One region of the Frankia sp. CcI49 genome, then DNA from elsewhere that is predicted to be linked to it. Evidence: predicted binding sites of a transcription regulator. Region 1 holds the regulator's gene; each other region holds the start of a gene.
What was found. The regulator LexA, encoded in region 1, represses DNA repair genes until DNA is damaged. The targets are predictions, from matches to a motif close to CGAACNNNNGTTCG.
Positions count from the first base shown of each region.

Region 2: a site for LexA is predicted at 3,707-3,720, ahead of CcI49_RS02405 (SAV_6107 family HEPN domain-containing protein). Genes of this name have one in related genera too.
Region 3: a site for LexA is predicted at 3,451-3,464, ahead of uvrA (excinuclease ABC subunit UvrA). Genes of this name have one in related genera too.

Region 1 covers NZ_MOWP01000014.1:257,149-262,412, forward strand. Annotated here, with positions in the region: gene CcI49_RS12925 (LysM peptidoglycan-binding domain-containing protein) at 141-392, opposite strand; gene lexA (transcriptional repressor LexA) at 1,495-2,244, shown strand; gene hflX (GTPase HflX) at 2,372-3,880, opposite strand; gene dapF (diaminopimelate epimerase) at 4,070-5,005, opposite strand; gene CcI49_RS12945 (EAL domain-containing protein) at 5,002-5,264, opposite strand, start outside.
Region 2 covers NZ_MOWP01000004.1:393,943-399,206, reverse strand. Annotated here, with positions in the region: gene CcI49_RS02420 (error-prone DNA polymerase) at 1-579, opposite strand, end outside; gene CcI49_RS02415 (DNA polymerase Y family protein) at 572-2,284, opposite strand; gene CcI49_RS02410 (hypothetical protein) at 2,281-2,985, opposite strand; gene CcI49_RS02405 (SAV_6107 family HEPN domain-containing protein) at 2,976-3,647, opposite strand; gene CcI49_RS02400 (hypothetical protein) at 3,806-4,744, shown strand; gene CcI49_RS02395 (GNAT family N-acetyltransferase) at 4,839-5,264, shown strand, end outside.
Region 3 covers NZ_MOWP01000004.1:261,408-266,267, forward strand. Annotated here, with positions in the region: gene CcI49_RS01860 (TerC family protein) at 130-1,233, shown strand; gene CcI49_RS01865 (galactosyltransferase-related protein) at 1,435-2,493, shown strand; gene CcI49_RS01870 (MBL fold metallo-hydrolase) at 2,517-3,185, opposite strand; gene uvrA (excinuclease ABC subunit UvrA) at 3,626-4,860, shown strand, end outside.

The sequences.
Region 1 (5,264 bases):
AGATGTTGTGTTCACCGTAGCGCACGCACCCGACAGGTCCGACACCGCCCCTCCTCCTCCGGCGTGTCGCTGCCGCGGGGCCGCCACCACTTGATCGGCAGCGGGTCCCGCCCGGCGGCCGGCCGTCGGGCGGGCCACCGTCAGGGCAGGCAGAGCGGCTGGCCGGGAACGAGATCCGCGGTGGGCAGATCGTTCAGGGACATGAGCCGACGAACAACCGCACGGGTGTCGGCCTCGGGGTCGATCCCGCGTGCCACCTCCCAGAGCGTCTCGCCCTGGCGCACCACGTGGGCCTGACAGTCCACCGGGGTGGCCGTGAACGCCTGCGACGCGGTGACCAACGCCAGCGAGAGCACCAGCGCGCCGGACAGGCACGCGAGCGCCGCGAACACGAGCCTGCCCCGCCGGGTCAGCCTCAGCGGCGGCTGTTGCCGCGGGTGGCGTCGCGAGCCCGGGCGGGGCCGTTGCGCGCCCGGGGACAGGGCTCGCGAGCTCGGGGACGAGCTGCGCCGCAGACTCGGCCACCGGCGCCGTGGTCTCGTCCGTAGTCTCTGGTCGCCGGGCGGCGGCAACGCGTACCCGACGGCGCGGGCACGCCATTCCAGCCCGGGCATCTCGATGACCTGGGCCTCGACGCACTCGACCGCCGCCGAGGACGACTGTGCGCCGCACGGGCCCGCCGCAGGCGAAGGACCACTGCCGAGACAACGAGAAGGGGCCGAGCGATGCGCCGGCCGCCGATCACCGCCACGCACGGCCCTGCCCCGCACCGCCTGGCCGCGCACCACGACCCCGCTGACCGCCGCACCACGGCGAGCACGAGGACGCGGACGCGCGCGACCACCACGGCCGCCCGCCGCCGGCGCACCTCCTCCGACGGCCGCGGACCGCCGCGCCGCGCCGACGCGGAACACCCGGCACTTGGGACCGGCTCCCCCGCCGAGCGCCCTGTCGCCATCCGCGATGTCAACATCGCCGGCAGCCAGGCCAACGTCGCCAGCGGCCGGCCGAAGGTCACGATCGGCCGCAGCAACATCGACAATGGCGATATCGACAATGGCAACGTCGGTCACGTCGGCATCAGCCAGACCGGCGCGGGAAAGATCAGGGTCGGCCGGATCAGCGTTGGCCGGATCGGGGTCGGCCAGATCGGGGTCGGCCATGTCAACCTCCCAGGCGCGAGCATCCGCTCGCTCGAACACCTGAGCGATTCTTACACGGTCGCCACGCACACTTCCCCCGACACGCTCGAACAGACGTTTGAGATTCGGCGACCGGCCGACTACCGTCAAGGACGATCAGTTGTGGACGATCGTGCGAGAAGAAGCGAGCACGGAAAATCCACCCGAACCGGTCAGAAGCTACTAATAGGACAAAGTGGTAGATCGACCGGGTGGCCCGCCGGCTGCGGAACCGCCGAGCCCCCGGTCGCGGAGAAGCCGGTAGCGGGCGAAGCCCCGCCGCCGGATGCATCGACAGGGAGAGCGGTAGGCGATGACCAGCCAGGCACGGGGTACCCGCCGAGGCGACGCCCGCGGCAATGTCCGGGATCTTCCCGACAGCCCCGCGGACGCCTCAGGCCTCACGCAACGACAGAAGGGGATTCTCGAGGTCATCCGCGCCGCGGTGGAGCAGCGCGGCTATCCGCCGAGCGTCCGCGAGATCGGCGAGGCTGTCGGCCTGACCAGCACCAGCAGCGTCGCGCACCAACTCAAGGTGCTCCAGGAGAAGGGCTTCCTGCGGCGCGACCCGAACCGGCCGCGGGCTATGGAAGTACTGCCGATCGGCGGCCAGAAGGCGGGCGCCCGGCTGCGCTCCGCCGGCGCCACGCCGGCGGAGGTGGGTGGTGCCGTCGCGGCCGAGGGCGGCACCCCGACCTACGTGCCCCTCATCGGGCGAATCGCGGCCGGCGGGCCGATCCTCGCGGAGCAGGCCGTCGAGGACGTCTACCCGCTCCCGCGGGAGATCGTCGGTGAGGGCACGCTGTTCCTGCTCAAGGTGGTCGGGCAGTCGATGATCAATGCCGCGATCTGCGACGGTGACTACGTCGTCGTCCGCCAGCAGCCGGTCGCCGACAACGGCGAGATCGTCGCGGCCATGATCGACGGCGAGGCGACGGTCAAGCGCTTCCGCCAGCGCGACGGCCGGGTGTGGCTGGCGCCGGAGAACCCCGCGTTCTCCGACATCCCGGCCGAAGACGCGACCATCCTCGGCCGGATCGTCGCCGTGATGCGCCGGGTCTGACCCGAACGCGACCCCAGGGGGCGCTGACCCCCTGGGGAAGAGCCGGCCATCGAGCCAGCCGCCATGCCGAGCCAGGCGGCGGCCCCTGGCTCGGCTTCCCGCCGGCTCGGTCAGCTCCGAAGCGGGGTCAGCTCCGAAGGGCTCCAGCGACCCTGAAGGGCTCCAGCTCGGCGGCAAGGCTCACCGGCACCCGGGCCGCCACCGCCGTGCCCGCGCCGGTGTGCTCGACGCTCAGCACCTCGCCGTCGCGGTGGATCCGGGAGACGAGATCACCACGGGTGTAGGGCACCAGCAGCGACATCTCGATCTCCGGGTGCGGTATCCGCTCCGAGAGGGCGTCGATCAGCTCCGCCAGGCCCGTTCCGGACCGAGCCGAGACGAAGATGGCGTCCGGAACCGCCTTGCGCAGCACTGCCAACGTCGTCGGATCGACCGCGTCGACCTTGTTGACGACCACGAGCTCGGGAACCCCGGCCGCGTCGATCTCGGCGAGCACCTCACGGACCGCCGTGATCTGCCCCATCGGGTCCGGCGCCGAACCGTCGACGACGTGCAGGACGAGATCCGCGTCCACGACCTCCTCCAACGTCGACCGGAACGCCTCGACGATCTGGTGCGGCAGATGCCGGACGAAACCGACGGTGTCGGCCAGGGTGAACACCCGCCCGTCGGGCAGGGTCGCTCGCCGCACGGTCGGGTCGAGGGTCGCGAACAGGGCGTCCTCGACGAGCACACCGGCTCCGGTCAGACGGTTGAGCAGCGAGGACTTCCCGGCGTTGGTGTACCCGGCGATCGCGACCGCCGGCACGGCACCCCGCCGCCGCGAGGAGCGCTTCGTCTCCCGGACGGTGGCCATCGCGGCCAGCTCGCGCCGCAGCTTGGCCATCCGTGTGCGCAGCCGCCGCCGATCGGTCTCGATCTTCGTCTCACCAGGGCCGCGGGTACCGATGGGCGCCCGGCCACCACTGCTCGCGGCGGCCCGGGACATCGACTCACCCCAGCCACGCAGCCGCGGGAGCATGTACTGGAGCTGGGCCAGCTCCACCTGGGCCTTGCCCTCCCGGGACGTCGCATGCTGGGCGAAGATGTCCAGAATGAGCGCCGTCCGGTCGATCACCTTGACCTTGACGACCTCTTCGAGCTGGCGCAGCTGCCCAGGGGTCAGCTCGCCGTCGCAGATCACCGTGTCCGCACCGGTCGACGCGACGACGTCCGCGAGCTCTCGGGCCTTGCCGGAGCCGACGAAGGTCGCCGTGTCCGGCCGGTCGCGGCGCTGCACGAGCGCGTCCAGCACCATCGAGCCCGCGGTGGTGGCCAGGGCCGCGAGCTCCGTCATCGACGCCTCGGCCTCCAGGAGGGTCCCGGAGGTCCACACCCCGATCAGCACCACCCGCTCCAGTCGGAGCTGGCGGTACTCGACCTCGGTGACGTCCTCGAGCTCGGTGGTGAGACCCGGGATGCGGCGCAGCGCGCCACGCTCCTCCAGGTCGAAGCCGTCGCCCTGTTCGTCGAAGAAGGAGAACCCCTCGCCGTCACCGAGGAGGACCACGCCCCCGTCGTCGCCGTCGAAGCTCGGGCTCAGGTTCGGGTTCGGGTACCGGGTGGACGCCATGGCGGCGTCAGCGGGAAGACTCATACCATCCGTTCTCAACGCGGCACGGTGACCGTCGAATTCCGCCCGCCCCGTTCGGGAGCGGGCCGGTGCCGCTGTACCCGGGCTCGGTGCCCCGGCGCAGCGGAACCTCCGCAGCCTCAGGGTGACACGCCGCTGCCGCGATCGCGAGCCGTTTATCGGCCCGGCGCCCGGTAGGAACGGCCCTGTCGGTCAGCTCCGGCCGGTCCCGGCGGGAACCAGTGCCTGCGCACCCGCAGCGGCAGTACCGGAGGCGACCTCGGCGGCCTGGCGGATCCATTCGGGACGAAGGACACCGTCAGACACAAGAACGGCGGGACCGCGCAGAATGACGGTCGTCTCCCGCCAGTCAACGGTCAGGCGCCCGCCGGGAAGATCGACCAGCACCTCGGACGGCGGCGTACCGCCCACCCGCGCCGCCCACGCGACCGCCACCGCGCAGGCGCCGGTGCCGCAGGAGGCCGTCTCGCCGACGCCGCGTTCGAAGACCCGCATCGCGACGCCATCCACACTCGGCACGACGACCTCGACGTTCACACCGTCGGGGAAGGCCTCGGCCGGGAAGACGGGAGCACCCAGGTCCAGGCGCGCCAGCTCGGACGGCCCCAGGTCGTCGGCGAAGCAGACCGCGTGCGGGTTGCCCATCGAAACACCCACCGCGGCGAACTCGCGGCCGACCACGGTGACCGGCACGGTGCCCGCGGCGAAAGCCGGCGGCCCCATGTCCACGCTCACGTCACCGGCCGGCGGCACCTCGACGGAGCGTAGGCCCGCCCGGGTGGCGATCACGAGGCTGCCGGGCATCTCGTAGCCGGCGTCCACCAGATACCGCGCGAAGACCCGGACTCCGTTGCCGCACATCTCGGCGATGGAGCCGTCGGCGTTGCGGTAGTCCATGAACCAGCGGGCGGCGCCAAGGTAGGCCGCCGCCGCGGGCTCCGCGGCGACGAGGACCACCCGCAGCACCCCGTCGGCACCGACCCCTGTTCCGCGGTGGCAGATCGCGCGCACCAGCTGTGCCGACAGGTCGAGATCACCGTCAGCATCCGGAAGGATGACGAAGTCGTTGCCTGTCCCGTGTCCCTTGACGTACCGCACGCGGCGATCGTACGGCGCCGGGCGCCTCATCCGGCCGTGGCCGCCCGAGAGCGGTCGCCACGTCCGGAACTGCCGGGACGTCCGTTCTGCGAGTCCTGGCACGCCCTCGCCGGGTCGCGTGGCGGTGCCGCGGGCGGCGGGCCCGCGGGCGTCCGCCGGCCCGCACGACCCGCCGCGCCCGCATGACCGCTCCCCGGGCCCGCCCTGTTCGCAGCGTTGCCGGAGCTGGCTGAGCTGCCGAAGCCGGCTGAGCTGCCGGAGTAGGCCGAGCTGCCGGAGTAGGCCGAGC
Region 2 (5,264 bases), on a different contig from region 1:
GAGCTCGTCGAGGGCACGGCGGGCCACGTCCACCCCCCGCTCGGCCACGGCCATCCCCCGCTCGTGTTCCACAGCCGGTTCTCCCGCGGCCAGCGCACGCGGGACAGCGCCCTTGCGGCAGCCGGTGAGGATCTGCCAGTGCCCTCCGCTGGCCGCCGCGAAGGCCTCCACCTCCGCGATCATGATTCCCTTCTCCCCGCCGGCCAGATGCGCGTCGGACACCGCCCGGGACAGCCGGCGGTACCCCTCCGCGTCCCGGGCGAGGATGACGAGGTGGGTCGCGTCCGGATCCGCCGCCCCGTCGCGGGGGGCCGGGGATCCGAACGAGACCTCCGTGCCGAACACGGTGGGCAGCCCCGCGGTCGCCGCCGCCTCCGCGAACCGGACGGTGCCGTACATCCCGTTGTGATCGGTCAGCGCGAGGGCTGACAGGCCGAGCCGGACGGCCTCCGCGACCAGATCCTCGGGCTGGCTGGCGCCATCCAGGAAGCTGAACGCCGAATGGCAGTGCAGCTCCGCGTAGGGCACCACCGGCACCTGGGGTTTCGCAGTCAGCTTCTCAACCAGCCTCTCAGTCATAGGTGGCCTCCAACCACCAGCGGCCGATCTCCACGAAGAGCAGGGACGCTGACCCGTCCGCCGCCACCAGCTGGAAGCGGGCACGGCGCCGACCGACGGCCGGATCCCACCAGCGCTCGTCCACCGGCCATGGGCCCGCCCAGCCCGTGATCCGGGTGGGTGCGGCTCCGTCGACCGACAGCCAGGCCGGGCTGGCCGTCACCGTGCAGCGCCCGCTGACTCCGACGGGTTCTCCGCCCTCGTCGAGGACGAGCGCGGGCAGCGGTTCGTCGTGCACCGTGGCCGGCGCGGGCGCGGGAACTGCTCCCGGCCAGGGCGGAGCCCCCTCTCCACGGGCCCGGCCGCAGCCGCCCGGGCGCCCACCATGGATGCGCGGGCCTCCACCGTGGCCGCGAGGCCGGCCGGCCTTCGCCGGTTCCCGCGAGCCCGCCGGTTCCCGCGGCTTCGCCGGTTCCCGGGACTCGCCAGGTTCCCGTAGCTCCGCAGGCTCCCGGGGCTCTCCCCAGGGAACCAGCCGCACCCGCCGGGCCGGATCACGCCCGCCCTCGACCACGGGGATGGTGACCGCGCCCGGACCGAGCAACCCCTGGACGCGGGTCAGAGCCCGATCCACCCGGCCGGACGCGGCCCCGGGCTCGCCCCAGAGCCCGAGCTGACGACCATCCCCCGGCAGCAGCCCTTCCGGGGTGACCCGCACGAGCACCAGCCCGGATGTCGGCCGCCCGGTGGGGCCCGGTTCCTGTGCGGTGCCGGTCAGCCATCCGTCGAGCTGCCAGCGGACCCGGTCGGTGATGCCGGCGACGGACAGCGGCCCGTCATGCCGCCAGACCCGCTGCCGCCGTTCCCCGTGCTCCGTCTCCGCCTCGATGACGATCCGCGTGCAGGCGAGGCCGCTGTCACGCAGCCGCTCCTGGGCCTGCTCGGCGAGCCGGCGTGCGGCGAAGGCAGCCTGCTCCACCCGCTCCGCCGGCGCCTCGAACTCCACGGACACGCTCAGGTCGACCGGTCGCTCACGGGGTGCGAGTGGCCGCTCGTCCTCCCCGCGGGCAAGCCGGTGCGCCACAGCGCCATCCGGACCGAACCGCGCCAGCACGTCGGCCGCGGGCAGCCCCGCGAAGGCGCCGAGCGTGGCCAGGCCGAGCCGACGCAGGACGTCGACCAGCTCCGGCCGGTCGAGCAGCTCCACGGGCAGCGGGGCGAGGAAGCCCGGAGTACCGCCGGGAGGGACGATCCGACCCAGACGGGCGGCCGCCAGCGCGGCGAACGGACCGTCGGCGACACCGACCCGGACGACCGCCTGAAGATCCGCGCTTTCAAGGCACGCCTCGACCGCGCGCCGCACCTGGGCGGCCGCCACACCGTCGCCGCCGAAGTAGCGGGCGGCGCCTCGGGAACGGACCAGGCAGTCGCCGGGCCGCACCACCTCCGCTCCGGGCACCACGCCTTCGACAGTCGCCACGACCGGTTCGAAGGTCCGGGCGTCCCGGTCCGGATCGGCGGGCACGAGGACCAGGTCAGGGCAGCGCGCCTGTGCCTCCCGCCGCCGCAGCCCCGGGTGCACCCCGCGGGCCTGGGCCGCCGGACCGGCGCTGTGAACCTGGTTGGCGGCGAGGACAGCCACCGCCTCACCCGGCCGCCGGCCGGCCGCGACGGCGGGCCAGTCCGGGATGTGCACCGCGAGCATCCGAGTCGACACGGGCCTCATCCCGCCCCGGCGGCCATCGGCAGCACCGTCACCGTCTCCGCCAGTTCCGCGGGCATGCCCGGCAGGGCCGGCCCGACCAGATGCCCCGGCCCCGCCAACCACACCTGCCGGGGCCGGCTGGCCGCCCCCCGGCCCTCCACCCGGACCAGGGCGCTGTGGCCACGTAGATGCCCATGGCCCTGCCCCAACCCACTCCAGCGCCGGGCGACCACCGACAGCCGCAGGTCTGCCGCCTCCCAGTCGCCCGCGACCAGCAACAGGGCGCCCCGTTCCCGGGCTCGGGCCGCGAGCCTGCGGGCGTCAGAACCGTTCCCGCCCCGGGGTGGCCGCAGGACCACGATGTCCATTGCGTCGAGCAGGGCCGCGACGACCACCGGCCACCGCGGCCCGGGATCCGCCACCACGGCCAGCCGCTCCGGTACGACTCCCGCCTCGATGGCGGCCAGCATCCCCAGTGACCGGTGCCCCACCACCCCGCACCAGGCACCCGCCTGGGAGGGCTCGGCCAACAACGTCAACAACAACGAGGACGACCCGCTGACGCTGACCGTCGTGCCGCGCCGCAGACCGCCCGCGGGCAGCACCCGGGCCAACGCCGGCAGCACCGGGAGAAGCCGCTCACCGCCCGCGCCGGCCCGCGCCACACCGGCCCGCGCCGCCGCCGGGTGGGCCACGATCTGCTGAAGCGCACTCAGCGCCACGTCCACCCCTCGGAGGATTCGGCCTGCGTCAACGACGGCTGGGAGGGCACGCCCAGCGCCGCCTCGACGATCCCGAGGAAGATCTCCACCTGACGAACAAGATCATCGGCATCCCTGGCCGTCACGACGGCGAGCCCGGCCTCGGCCGCCGCGCGCCGGCCGGCGCCTTCGGCGAAGAACGCCGCCCACTCCTGGAGCTCCGGAGCCACCACCGCCAGCAGCTGCCAGGCACTCGCCGGACGGCCCCGATGCCCCGGACGGGGCTGGGCCCGGGCGGCGAGAACAGCGGCGGCGACCCGCAGCGCGGCCAGATGCGCCAGCGCGTAACGCTCGCCGGGCCGACGCGCGAAGGCCGCCTCGGCCAGCCCACGCCGCGCCGAGGCGAGAAGCTCGTCCCGGGAACGCCGCGGCAACCCCGCGGCGGGGAGCATGGTTCGACCAGCGGGCCGCCCGGGCACCTGCCCGGGCGCGGTCGGCGCGCCCCCGCGAGAAGCCACCGCGGCACCGGATGAGCCTGGCCGGTCGACACCACCAGGCCCGCTCACCGGTGCGCCACCACCCACCGGGCTCCGGCCGTCAGGTTCCCCGCCGCCCCGGCCACCGTCGTGCTCGCCACCAACCGCCGCGCACCCGTCGACGGTGTTCCTTCGAACCGCGCCCATGGGGATCACCTCTCAGGTACCGGCCTCTCGGACGTCAGCCCGCCCACCCATTCGGACGTCGAACACACGTTCGAATATAGTAGTGGCCCAACAGAACGTCAACCGCCGGCGCGGCACACCATCGGGCCAGGCGGCGGGGCGAGGCGACCGACAGATCGATGGAGGCGGTGAAGGCCTGCATGTTCGTCACCTTCGACCTCTGGCATGTCCCGAGGCGCCGGGCTGCTCAGGCGGCGGCCCGCATGGCCCTCGACCGTCCGCGGCTGCGGCAGGCGTCCGGGCTGACCTTCAGCAGGCTGCTGGGCACCGGCGGCGGCCGCCGTTTCACCCCTCTCGACGCCGACCCGTCCCGGTGGGCTCTGCTGGCCGTGTGGGACACACCCGCGGCGGCGCGGGCGTTCGAGCGTTCGAGCACGATCCGCGCCTGGGCGCGGCTGGCCGACGAGCGCTGGCGGGTCGACCTGCGTCCGCTGCACTCCCGAGGGCTGTGGTCAGGGCAGGCACCGTTCGGGCCACAGCCCGGCGCCGGCTCGGGTCGCCCACCGGTACACGACCGCCACGACGCACCGGTGGCCACGCCGGCAGGCGACGCACCGGCAGGCGACGCACCAGCAGGCGACACGCCGGCTCGTGACACGCCTGTGGTGGCCCTCACCCGGGCCCGGCTCGCGCCGCGGCGGGCCGTGCTCTTCTGGCGCGCCGTACCGCCGGTGGCGGCGGAGCTCCGCGACGCCGACGGGCTGCTGTTCACCGCCGGTATCGGCGAGGCCCCGATCGGCTACCAGGGCACCTTCAGCGTGTGGCGGGACAGCGCCGCCCTGCGCGCCTTCGCCTACCAGGGGCGGGCCCACGCGGCGGTCGTCCAACGAACTCCCCGGGAACGCTGGTACGCGGAGGAGCTGTTCGCCCGTTTCGCCGTGCTCGGCTCACACGGGACGGTCCGGGGCACGGACCCCTGCGCGGGCCGCCTCGGGGCGACGGCACGACTGCCGACGGCACATGTGACCGATGACGCGACGGAGCGCCGCGGGGAGCACACAGACGAGCATGGGGCGGATGCTCCGCGCACACCCGACGCCGCTGATGGCGGGTCGTAATAGCACTGTTCGCCAGACCGGTCCCCGCCAACGGGCAACGAGCGTCCGCGGCGCGTTATCGTCGGATGGCCCGGTGCGACAGGAGGCGAGGCTCGTGACCGACGTCCGGATCGTGCGGTGGTCACCGGCTCGGATGCGGGCTCGGCTTGACGACGTCATCGGCGTCTACAAGGCGGCTTTTCTCGACGAGCACGAGGACGACCCGGTGCGGGCCGCGCGGGACCGCGCGACCCACGCCCGACGCCACTTCGACCGCGGTGACCTGCGCGCCGTCGTCGCGCTCACGCCGGACGACCAGGTCGTCGGCATGACCTACGGGCTGCCCGGCAAGGTCGGCCAGTGGTGGCACGACGTGGTCGCCGCAGCACTCCCGCCCGACGACGCCGTCCGTTGGCTCGCGGACTGCATGGAGGTGGTCGAGCTTCACGTGCTGCCCGGCTACCAGGGCCGCCGGATCGGCCGTGACCTGCTGCAGGAGCTGCTGCGCGACGTCCCGCAGCGCACGGCGGCACTGTCCGCG
Region 3 (4,860 bases), on a different contig from region 1:
TGTCCCGTACCGCGTCGGCGGTGAACCTGCTCTGGCCGGCTGCCGGCAAAGGCGCCCGGCTGGCCAGAGCGATGACCTCCACGTCCCCGAGCCACCCGCATCTCAAGAAAGCATTCCGGAGGATTTTCCGTGCACGTACCAGTCTGGGCCTGGGCCGCCTTCGTCGGCGGCCTGCTCCTGCTCCTGGCGATCGACCTGCTGGCTCATCGGAAGGCGCATGTCATCGGCTTCCGTGAAGCCGCGTGGTGGAGTGTCGGATGGGTGTCCCTGGGAATCACCTTCGCCTTCGTCATCTGGGCGTGGCAGGGGCCGGGTGCCGCCGGCGAGTACACGGCGGCGTATCTGCTCGAGAAGAGCCTGTCCGTTGACAACCTGTTTGTCTTCGCGCTGATCTTCTCGTACTTCAAGGTCCCTCGTGAATATCAGCACAGGGTACTTTTCTACGGTGTGCTCGGCGCGCTCGTGCTGCGTTTCATCTTCATCGCCGCCGGCATCACGCTGCTGGAGCACTTCAGTTTCGTCATCTACATCTTTGGTGCATTTCTCCTGTTCACCGCGTTCAAGATGGTCCGTGACGACGGTGTGGACATGGACCCGGGTCAGAGCAGAGCGGTCAAGCTGCTGCGCAAGGTGATGCCGGTGACGGATTCCTACGAGGGCCAGCATTTCGTGCTGCGCAGGGCTGGGAAGCTCGTCGCCACCCCGCTGCTCGCGGTCCTGGTCGCCATCGAGACGGCCGACGTCCTGTTCGCCTTCGACTCCGTGCCGGCGGCGCTGGGCGTGACGAACGAGACCTTCCTCGTCTACACGGCGAACGCCCTGGCGATTCTCGGTCTGCGGTCGCTCTTCTTCCTGCTGTCCGGCCTGATGGAGAAGTTCCACCACCTTGCCACCGGTCTGGCCGTCATTCTCGCGTTCATCGGTGTCAAGATGCTCCTCACCGATGTCTGGCACATGCCGATCTGGCTGTCGCTGACGGTCATCGCCGTGGTGCTCGCCGGTTCGATCACCTGGTCGCTGGCGACGGCCCCGCCCTCCGATGCGGACGGCGACGGAGCCGACGGAGGTGCTGCTGGTGCCGGTGCTGCTGGTGCCGGTGCCGGTGCCGGTGCTGGTGCCGGCGTTGCGGCGGGATCCGGGCCCGCGGCGGTGACCTCGCCGGACGCGGCCGACTCCGCCTCCGACGGGCTCTCGAAGCGACCCGCGTCGCAGGTCGGCGAACAGGCCCGTTGACCTGTCCGGGTGTGTCCGGGTGGCGGTCGGCAAGGCTGCCACCCGGACCGGCGGGAGGCCCGGAAATGATTGATACGAATTAGTGGCTGGGTGACGCGCCGATTGTCCTGTGCTCGCCCGGGCAACGCTCACGTTAGTGTTTCGACACAGCAGGGATCGCCCGAGCGCCCTGAATCCGTCCCCTCCCGTCCAAGGCGGACTATGCACAACTTTCTGGCAGTCGTTGTTTCCTATGGTGGATCGCCGCAGCTGCACTGCCTGCTGTCGGCACTGGCCGGTGTCGCGGGATGCCGGGTAACCCTGGTGGAGAACCGGGGCGGAACGGAGCACGAGGGCCTGCCGGCCGACGTCGAACTATACGACGGGCACGGGAATGTCGGATATGGCACGGCTGTGAACATCGCCGTGCGGGGATCGCTGGCAGCGGACGGATCGCGCCGACCGGTGGGCGGCCCCGCCCCCGAGCGGCCCGAGTGGATTCTTGTCGTCAACAGCGATGTGACCGTTCCGGCCGGGACCTGCGAGCAGTTGCCCGAGCTGCTCGCATCGGTACCGGTGGGGACGGATGCCCTGGGATTTCCGCTGCGTGCCGAGAACGGGGGCCCCGGCCGGGGGACGGCAGTCCTGCCGAACACCCGCACGAACGCGTACGTCGCGGTGCGGGGCGAGGCCGCGGCAGTGGCCCGCTGGCCCGATCTCCGCTACCCGGTGGGTGCGTTCTTCGCGATCCGAACCAGTGCCTTCCTGCGGCTGGGGGGATTTGATCCGTCCTACTGGATGTACTACGAGGAGACGGATCTGTTCGCCCGGCTGCACGCGGCGGGGGGCAGGGTCGGCTGGGCCGACGACCGATGCCAGGTGGCCCATGTGGGCGGCGGGACCGTCGGCCGGGCCGGTTTGTTGTACGCCGAACTGGGCCGTTCCGCCGTGATCTACGCTCGTCGGCACCGTGCGACGCTGGGGCGCGGCTGGCTGGCGGTGCACGTCGGGCAGCTTGTCGTGCTCGCCCTGCGCAAGCTCGCCGCCGGCCGGACGCACGACGCGCGTCGCGCCATGCGGATCCTCGCCGGCCTCGCCGTCGGCATCGCTCAACCAGGCCGGGAGCCCGCCACCACGTCCCGGTGGCGCGCGGTGCCGTCGGCGCGACGTCGCGAGCTGGGTCGTATCGACCCCGAGACGTTGGGAACGGGCGCCGCGGTGAGGCTTCCCCGGCCCCGGTCCGCCGTCTCGCCCACGTCGTGGGTGACAGCCGACCACTGAGTCCGGTCACCACCAGCGTCCGGTCACCAGCCGCGGGCGCGCCATTCGGCCAGGTGCGGGCGCTCGACACCGAGCGTCGTGTCCTTTCCGTGGCCTGGATAGATCCACGTCGTGTCCGGGAGCGGGCGGAAGATCTTGGCTTCCAGGCCGCCCATCAAGGTGTTGAAGGCCTTCGCGTCGCCGAAGGTGTTCCCGGGGCCGCCGGGGAACAGGCAGTCACCGGTGAACAGGTGCGGAGCGCCGTCGCCCTGGTCGTAGAGCAGCGCGACCGAGCCGGGCGTGTGCCCGACCAGGTGCACGACCCGCAGGGTGACCTCACCGACCCGCACCTCGTCGCCGTCGGAGACCGGGTCGGTCGTCGGGACGGGGATCTCGGGCGCGTCCAGCGGATGCGCGATGGTCCGGGCGCCGGTGGCGGCCACGACGTCCACCAGCGCCTGGACGTGGTCACCGTGGCGGTGGGTCGTCACCACGGTGCCCAGCCCGGTGTCCCCGATGAGGCGCAGCAGGGTGCCCGTCTCGTTCGCCGCGTCGATGAGGAGCTGCTCGCCGGTGGCGGCGCAGCGCAGCAGGTAACAGTTGTTGTCGAAGGGGCCGACGGCCACCTTGGTGATCGTGAGGTCCGGCAGCTCCCGCACGTCGGCGGGCCCGCCGACGGTGACGTCGCCCGTGTAGCCGGCGCCGATGTTCATACGGTTCTCCTCGATCTTCTCCGTGGCCCCAGGCCGGCAGACCATGGCCGGGGACCGTCGCGGCCGCGACGGGCTGGGGCGGGAATGACTCGCGGGCTCCCTTCATTCTCATCGGTGTGTCTGCTGGGTGTCTCCGTCCGGGGGGCGCTCGGGTGTGGCCCGTCGGTCCGGCGCCGATGGGCTTGTGGCCTGGTTGTCGCCGTCCGTCCGGGGCGGCGGTGCTGTTGCGAGCCACTTCGGCGGGGCGTGTAGCGTCGTCGGTGTTCGAACGCGCGTTTGGTCGCGATCGGTAGCCGGCCAGGTTCGGGCGACCCCGACCAACGGCACCGGCGGCACCGCCGGCGCCGGCGCGACCAGCACCGACAGCGCCACCAGCACCGACAGCGCAACCACCGACAGCGAAGTCCAGCAACCGATCGAGGACGACGAGGGACCTGACGATGGCCGACCGTCTTGTCGTGCGCGGAGCACGCGAGCACAACCTTCGTGATGTCGATCTCGACCTGCCCAGAGATGCTCTGGTGGTCTTCACCGGCCTGTCGGGCTCGGGCAAGTCCAGCCTCGCCTTCGACACGATCTTCGCGGAGGGCCAGCGCCGGTACGTCGAGTCCCTGTCCGCCTACGCGCGCCAGTTCCTCGGCCAGATGGACAAGCCCGATGTCGACTTCATCGAGGGGCTGTCGCCGGCGGTGTCCATCGACCAGAAGTCGACGTCGCGTAACCCGCGATCGACGGTTGGCACGATCACCGAGGTATACGACTACCTGCGGCTGCTGTACGCACGAGTCGGCCATCCGCACTGCCCCCGGTGCGGTCGCCCGATCGCGCGCCAGACCCCGCAGCAGATCGTCGACCGGCTGCTGGAGCTGCCCGAGGGCACCCGCTTCCAGGTGCTCGCACCGGTCGTGCGCGGGCGCAAGGGCGAGTACGCGGATCTTTTCGCCGAGCTGCAGAGCTCCGGGTTCGCCCGGGTGCGCGTCGACGGCACCGTCGTGCCGCTGACCGAGCGCCCCAAGCTGGAGAAGCAGCGCAAGCACACGATCGAGGTCGTGGTCGACCGGCTCGCGGCGAAGGAGTCGGCCAAGCGCCGCCTCACCGACTCGATCGAGACGGCCCTGCGGCTGGGCAACGGTCTGGTGCTGCTCGACTTCGTCGACCGGGATCCGGCCGACCCCGACCGCGAGCGGATGTACTCCGAGCACCTCGCCTGCATGTACGACGACCTGTCGTTCGAGGAGATGGAGCCGAGGTCCTTCTCGTTCAACTCGCCGTTCGGTGCCTGTCAGGAGTGCTCCGGGCTGGGCACGCGCAAGGAGGTGGACCCCGAGCTGATCGTGCCCGACCCGACGCTCTCGCTGGCCGAGGGCGCCATCCAGCCGTGGTCCGGCGGGCACAGCAAGGAGTACTTCCAGCGGTTGCTGACGGCGCTGGCCGAGGACCTGAGCTTCCGGATGGACACGCCCTGGGAGGGGCTGCCGGAGCGGGCCCGCAAGGCCATCCTGCACGGCAGCGGCGAGACCGAGATCCACGTCGGCTACACGAACCGCTACGGGCGCAAGCGCTCGTACTACACCTCGTTCGAGGGCGTGCTGGCGTTCCTGCGGCGCCGGCACGCCGACGCGGAGTCCGACAGCAGCCGTGAGCGCTACGAGGGCTACATGCGTGACGTGCCCTG